Regions from separate parts of the Bradyrhizobium sp. SZCCHNR2028 genome, predicted to be linked through region 1. Evidence: riboswitches for the same ligand, from Rfam matches in the RefSeq annotation. Region 1 holds a riboswitch; the other holds the start of a gene.

Region 1 (3,400 bases):
TCAGGCGGCTCCTTCTGATCCAGCAGGCTCCTGAGCGCCGGCACGAAATCATCGGCAACGGTGCAGCACAGGCAGCCGTTCGACAGCTCGACGATGCGATCCTCCGGACAGTCCGGCACGCCGCAGCCTTTCAGGATGTCGCCGTCGATGCCGACATCGCCGAACTCGTTGACGATGATGGCGAGCCGGCGGCCATTCGCGGTCTCGATCAGGTTGCGCACCAGCGTGGTCTTGCCGGCGCCGAGGAAGCCGGTGACGATGGTGCAAGGCGTCTTGGCGAACGACTTCGTCATGGCGATACGATCTCTCGTTTCAGCGTGGTGCTGACAGCGCGGGAACGCGCGCAACGGTGTTCTTGCGGATGTATTCGGGACGCTCGCGCCAGGCCGGCAGGCCGGCGTCATGGCGCTGATGCAGCTGCGCGAATGTCAGCACATCCTGAACATGCAGATCCGGATCGAGCGCGCCGAGCACGTAGGTCCATTTGCCCGGCGCCGTCACTGCAACCGTGCACGCACGATTGCAGTTGGACAGGCACTCGACGCCGACCACGGCGACACCGGCGCGCTGCGCGGTCGTCAACGTCTCGATCGCGGCGAGCAGACGGGCTCCGGCCCGCGGCTGATCAGGCGGCGCAGCTTCCGTCACCTGCGTGCGGCAGGTGACACAGACGAACAGCGTCGTCTCACCAATCTCCGATGCGGACATCAATCAGCCGATCACGCCGGCTGCGGTCGCCGCGGCGACGCCGCCCACCAGCACGATGGCGGCGCCCGCGAGCCGCAGCGCTAGCGGCGCAGCCGCCTTGGCTTTCGCCGACAGCAGCCCGGTGCCGAGGAACGCGCCGGCGGCGATGAGGGTCTGGATCACGAGCAGACCGGCGAGATAGGCCCCGAGCGGGGTGTTCTCTGCCCCGACGATCGATTCACCCAGCGCATAGCCGTGGACGAGGCCGGTCACGGCGAACAGGCCGGCGACGGGCAGCACACCGAAACCGCCACGCATCACCACCACCAGACCGACCACGACGGTGGTCAGGCCGACCAGCAGCTCGGCAGCCGGGATGTTGGCCTTGGCCACATGAAGGCCGACGCCCGCAATCATCGCGGTGGTGAAGGCGAGCACCGGCGCGAAGCCGCGGCCCAGAAGCGCTGCAACGATGCCCGCACCGACGATGGCGGCCAGATGGTCGATTCCGATCACAGGATGGCCGAGGCCGGACAGCAGGCCCTGCGCAAACGTCTGCGGCAGTTTGCCATCCATCATGTGATGCGCGAAGGCGGGATCGGCGGCGAGCAGCACCAGGCTCGCGGCTGCAAAGGTCGTGGTACGGGTCAACTTCATGGCCGTCTCCGTCGCTTGCCGGCTCCCCAGAGGACCGGACGATGCGCTGCATCCGACGGCATCCCGCCCATCCCGGCGGGATCAGAACCAGCATCGCGACTCCCCGCGCGACGGGTCGGCCAACAGCAATGTCGACGGCAGGTCTCCTGGCTCTCGGGTCACCGCATGAAGCCACCTTCCCGGTTTCCCAGTGGTGCTTTGGCCTCACACTCGCCGATTACAGTTGCGGGGGCAGCCACGGCCTTGGGTCAAGAACCCGCACCGTGTTCCCTAAATCTCTCCTTTCGGAGAACCGTCATCTGTTAGATACGGGTCGCGCCAAAGCCCGTCAATCGGAATCGTCCCCCATGGTCCCCGCCCGCCCGCATCCCGCCCTGCCGCGCCTCACCCTGGTGCTCGGTGGCGCGCGTTCCGGCAAGAGCCGTCATGCCGAGGCGCTCGTGACCGCCCTTCCCGCACCTTGGACCTATGTTGCGACCGCGCAGGCGTTCGACGATGAGATGAAGGACCGAATCGCGCAGCACAAAGCGCGCCGCACCGAGGGATGGCAGACGTTGGAGACCTCGCATGATCTTGCAGGCCTGGTCCGTGCACGGGCAAATTCGAGCGCGCCGATGCTGATCGATTGCCTGACGCTGTGGCTCAGCAATGTGATGCTCGCCGACATGAACGTGGCGGCAAGATCAGCCGAGTTGATCGACGCGCTCAGGAACGCGCGTGGCCCGATCGTGGCCGTGTCCAACGAAGTCGGACTCGGCATCGTGCCGGACAATGCGCTTGCCCGCGCCTTCCGTGATGCGCAGGGACGGCTGAACCAGAACGTCGCGGCCGTCGCGGATCGCGTGATCCTGATGGCGGCCGGCCTGCCGCTGACATTGAAGTAACGGGAAGGACATGCCGATGACCGAAAGCGCCGACGATTCACGCCACAAGGCGAAGATGGAGAACCGCAAGGCGGTGCAGGATGCCGAGGTCGCCTCCAAGACCGTCGAGAAGGGCCTGCTGATCGTTCACACCGGCAAGGGCAAGGGCAAATCGACGGCGGCCTGGGGCCTGATGCTGCGCGCACTCGGCCGCGGTTTTCGCATCGGCGTCGTGCAGTTCGGCAAGGGCGCGTGGGAAACCGGCGAGCGCAAGGCGATCGAGCGGTTCGGCGACCAGGTGTCGTGGCACACGCTCGGCGAAGGCTTTACGTGGGAGACGCAAGATCGCGCGCGCGACGTCGCCGCGGCCGAGCGCGCCTGGACGAAGGCTCGGGAATTGCTGGCGGATCCTTCGATCCGGCTGCTCGTTCTCGACGAGCTCAACATCGCGCTGCGCTATGATCACCTTGATATCGCAGATATCGTCGCCACGCTCGCCGCGCGCCGTCCCGATCTGCACGTGGTGGTCACCGGGCGCAACGCCAAGCCGGAGCTGATCGAGGCCGCCGATCTCGTCACCGAGATGAACCTCGTGAAGCATCACTTCGCAGCCGGCGTGAAGGCGCAGGAAGGCATCGAGTACTGAGCTCATGAGCGCGCGCGCCATCATGTTCCAGGGCACCGGCTCCGACGTCGGCAAATCGCTGATCGTCGCGGGGCTCGCGCGCGCGCTGACATTGCGCGGCCTCAAGGTGGCGCCGTTCAAGCCACAGAACATGTCGAACAATGCCGCCGTCACCGCTGATGGCGGCGAGATCGGACGCGCGCAAGCGCTGCAGGCGCGCGCGGCGCGGCGGCCGACGACCGTGCACATGAACCCGGTACTGCTGAAGCCGCAGAGCGAGATCGGGTCGCAGGTCGTGGTCCAGGGCCGCGTCATCGGCAATGCCAAGGCATCCGCCTATCAGGCGATGAAACCGCAATTGATGGCGGCGGTGCTCGACAGCTTCCATCACCTCGCAGCGGATGCCGACATCGTGCTGGTCGAAGGCGCAGGCTCCGCCTCCGAGATCAACCTGCGCGGCGGCGACATCGCCAACATGGGTTTCGCGCAAGCGACGCAGATTCCGGTGGTGCTGATCGGCGATATCGATCGGGGCGGCGTGATTGCGAGCCTGGTCGGCACCAGGACT
Region 2 (3,400 bases), on a different contig from region 1:
CGTAGCCGGCGCTCTGCTCCGGCCGGAGGTTGGGATTGGCGAAGAAGTTGAACGCCGGGAAATCCTGGTGCAACTGGCTCAAGGTCGGTGCCTTGAAGCCGGTGCCGTAGCTCGCCTTCAGCTTGGTCTCGGTGACCGGCAGGATCACCGCCGGCGCGATCCGGTAGGTGCCATGGCCGCCGAACTGGTCGTTGACGTCGTTGCGCAGGCTCGCCACGACGAACCAGCGCTTCGCGAACTCGGTCTGCAGCTCGACGAAGCCGGCCTTGTTGCCGTTCTCGGCCGAAAGGTCGGTGGTCTTCAGCCGTTCGGTCTGCTGCTCCAGGCCGACGATCAGGTTGTTGCGCGGGGCGAGCTCGGTCACCGCGTGCCAGTCATATTTGATGCGCTCGCCGGTCGCGACCGCGGCGACGGGATTGCCGGCCGTCAGATCGGACGACCAGTTGTTCACATAGTTGACGCCGAAGTAGTTCCTGATGCGGCCGCCGAGCAGCGACCATACGGCTTCCTCGCGCGTCGCCAGTTGATGGATGGTGTGGTTGCTCTGGGCGGCGTCGGGAAAGCTGGGAAAGCCGCTGTCGCCGGTGAACAGCAGGGTGGCGTCAGTGTAGCGGACCACCGAATTGAGCGTCCAGGCCTCGTTGAGATCGACGCCGAGCTTGGACGAGGCGGTGACGTTGTCGTAGGCGTTGCCGATGGCCTTCTGCCCCGCAGGCAGCAATTGCCACGGGGTCACCGGAACGTCACCGGCGTGCAGACGCGCGACGTTGACTGCGTAGTTGACATTGTCCTGGGAGCCGCTGACGCCGGCTGACTGGTTGAAGGTCTTGAACGAGCCGCTCTCGATCGAGGCGGTCGCCCGCGCAGGTCCGTCGCCCTTGCGCGTGATCACCGAGATGACGCCGCCGATGGCATCGGAGCCGTACAGTCCGCTCTGCGGCCCGCGCAGCACCTCGAGCTGCTGGATGTCGGCGGCGAGCACATGCGCGAAATCGAACGCGCCGTTGCCGTTGGTGACGTCGCCTGCGTCGATGCCGTCGATGATGAGCTTGGTGTGGTTGGCATTGGTGCCGCGCATGAAGACGTTGGTCTGGCCGCCCGGGCCGCCGGCCTGCACGATGTTCAATCCGGGGACCGTGCTCAGGATGTCCGGCACGGTGCGGGCCTGCTGCGCGGCGATATCCTTGTCGGTCACCACGGTGATCGCATTCGCGACGTTGGCGACCGGCGTCACAACGCCGGTCGGGCTGACGGCGACGGGGGCGCTGGCCGGCGCTGCCGGCTTTGCAGCCGGCGTCTGCCGTCGCGCGGCGTTGCGGGTTGGAGAACCGCCGGACACCGCCGGCCCTGCGGCAACCGGCTTGCGCGGCGCGTCAACCTCGACCGGCGGCAAAAGGTTGGGGGAGGCGGATTGCTGCGCGGCTGCCGGGAAAGCACCGAGCAGCGCAAACGACGCGAGGACGCAGAGCGACGACAGAACGGCGCGATGCCGCCTGGCATGGGGAACGGGAGACACGAGTGACCTCGGCATGACGTCAGTGGCACGTCACCGCGAACGAGGTCTCACGCAGACCTTTGCAGACCTGCCTGAAAACGATGCCAATAACGCCCCGACCGGCATCCTCGCGTGTGACCACGGCTGACGGCAGGTCTCCTGGCTCGCGGGTCATCACCTCCACGTCGCCTTCCCGGGACCGAGATTTCCCAGTGGCCTATGACGCGAGATTCGCCGCTTACAGTTGCGGGGGCAGCTGCGGCCTTCGATCACGTCTCTTGCGAGACGCATCCGGCACCGCATTCCCTTTTGAGCCCCGGTCGAGGGGCACCGTCACGATCACCGTAGGAGTGCGGGCGCACCAAAGTCAATCCGGCGCCCGGCGATCTCCTGGCGATAACGCTGGCCGGTCGGCTTGATGATGCCCGGCCGCCTGCGACAACCATAGCTGTCGTCCCCGCGTTCGCAGGGACGACAGCGGAGTATGAGGAGGCTCGCGAGTCGTTGCTGATGAGGATTGCGTCTTGTGAGCACCCGCTCACTTCTCGACCTTGTTATGCACCATCCAGAACCGCAGCGTGCGCTGGGCGGTGTCGAGCGACAGCCGGGCATAGTCGCGCTCGGCGAGCTTCAGGGTGTCGCTGTCGATGGCGTGCTTGATCGGCCGGTGGGTCAGGATCTTCGCCACCACCGACCAGGCCAGCCTGGCGGCACGGCAGGGGATCAGCACGATGTCGGTGCGCGGGCCCTCGAGCACCTTGGCCATCATCTCGGTCGGGACGTTGTTGAGCAGGCCGAGTGCGGCGGAAACCTCGCCGAAGCGGCGGGTCTCGGCGAAGAAGGCGATGGCGGCATCGTTGAGCTCGTTCAGCCCCTTCATGCGCTTGACGGCGTCTTCGGCGAGCGTGAAGTCGCGGCCGACCAGGCCGCCGTCGCTGCGCGCGACGTCCGCGATGGCCTTGAGGATCTTCTTGATCTCCTGCTGCAACGCCGGCGGCGCCGAGGACATCAGCTTGGCGCGCACGGCTTCGGTGGCGCGGCGCAAGAGGTCGCGCAGGTGCTTGGTGGGCAGGTCGACGCGCAGCCCGATGATCTCGGACAGCTCGTCGTCATCCGCGGCATGCGCCATCATCCCGGAATAGCCGGTATCGGAGAAGCGCGCGGTCTGGTTGTTGGCGAGCTTGCGGATGACCCGGCGCTCGCCGCGGTCGACGATGATGTCGGTCACCGCCTCGGTCAGATGCGGACGGCTGGAGATCGCCATCAGGTGATCCTGGCCCTTGGTCGCCGCGACCTCGACCAGCGTATGCTCGGTCAGCCGGCTCGAGTGCATCAGCACGCTCTCGGCCACCGAGATTTCGTCGTCACGGGCGAGCTGCTGGATCAATTCGACGGGCGCGTAGTCGACCGGCGCGAGATGCTTGGAGAGCTCGGCCCGCGCGCGGGTCTCTACTCGCGAGACCAGCATGCACAGCACATTGTCGAACACCTTGATCTGGTCCTCGGTGAGGCGTTCGCCGTCATGCAGGAACAGATTGGTGACCTGGCGCAGCGTGTTGACGCGCTTCGCCGAGGAGCCGCTGCGGACGGCCTCTTCGAGCTCGGTGATGATGGAGTGTTCTGAAGGCGGAAGCTGTTCTGGCTGTGACACGATCGCGCTCGTTTGTCCGGATGGCCGGAGCGACAGCGACGCGCTTGTGATCCCGCTGCAAGGCTCTCGGCCGGAGCAGTTTTCGGCACGGGCGATAACAACGCGTTAGGGTCGGAGGACGTAGTACCCCGGAGAAACACGGATACGGAAAATTAAGGCGATACGCGTAGAGGGGGACGACGAGCTGGAGCGCGGTCTTCCGGAGATTCGCCGGACAGGCGATGGAATGAGGCCCAAACACCTCCCCACAGACC

Evidence for each region. Region 1 has a riboswitch for cobalamin ahead of QX121_RS30060 (HupE/UreJ family protein). Riboswitches for the same ligand answer to the same signal wherever they lie in the genome.
Region 2: another riboswitch for cobalamin. It lies ahead of QX121_RS04875 (TonB-dependent receptor plug domain-containing protein); the one in region 1 lies ahead of QX121_RS30060 (HupE/UreJ family protein).

The regions. Positions count from the first base shown of each region.
Region 1 is NZ_JAUHJF010000032.1:42,617-46,016, forward strand. Features, by position in the region: gene cobW (cobalamin biosynthesis protein CobW) at 1-293, opposite strand, end outside; gene QX121_RS30055 (DUF1636 domain-containing protein) at 313-708, opposite strand; gene QX121_RS30060 (HupE/UreJ family protein) at 712-1,344, opposite strand; cobalamin riboswitch at 1,463-1,656, opposite strand; gene cobU (bifunctional adenosylcobinamide kinase/adenosylcobinamide-phosphate guanylyltransferase) at 1,692-2,228, shown strand; gene cobO (cob(I)yrinic acid a,c-diamide adenosyltransferase) at 2,245-2,853, shown strand; gene QX121_RS30075 (cobyric acid synthase) at 2,858-3,400, shown strand, end outside.
Region 2 is NZ_JAUHJF010000002.1:375,445-378,844, forward strand. Features, by position in the region: gene QX121_RS04875 (TonB-dependent receptor plug domain-containing protein) at 1-1,531, opposite strand, end outside; cobalamin riboswitch at 1,627-1,845, opposite strand; gene QX121_RS04880 (DUF2336 domain-containing protein) at 2,034-3,146, opposite strand.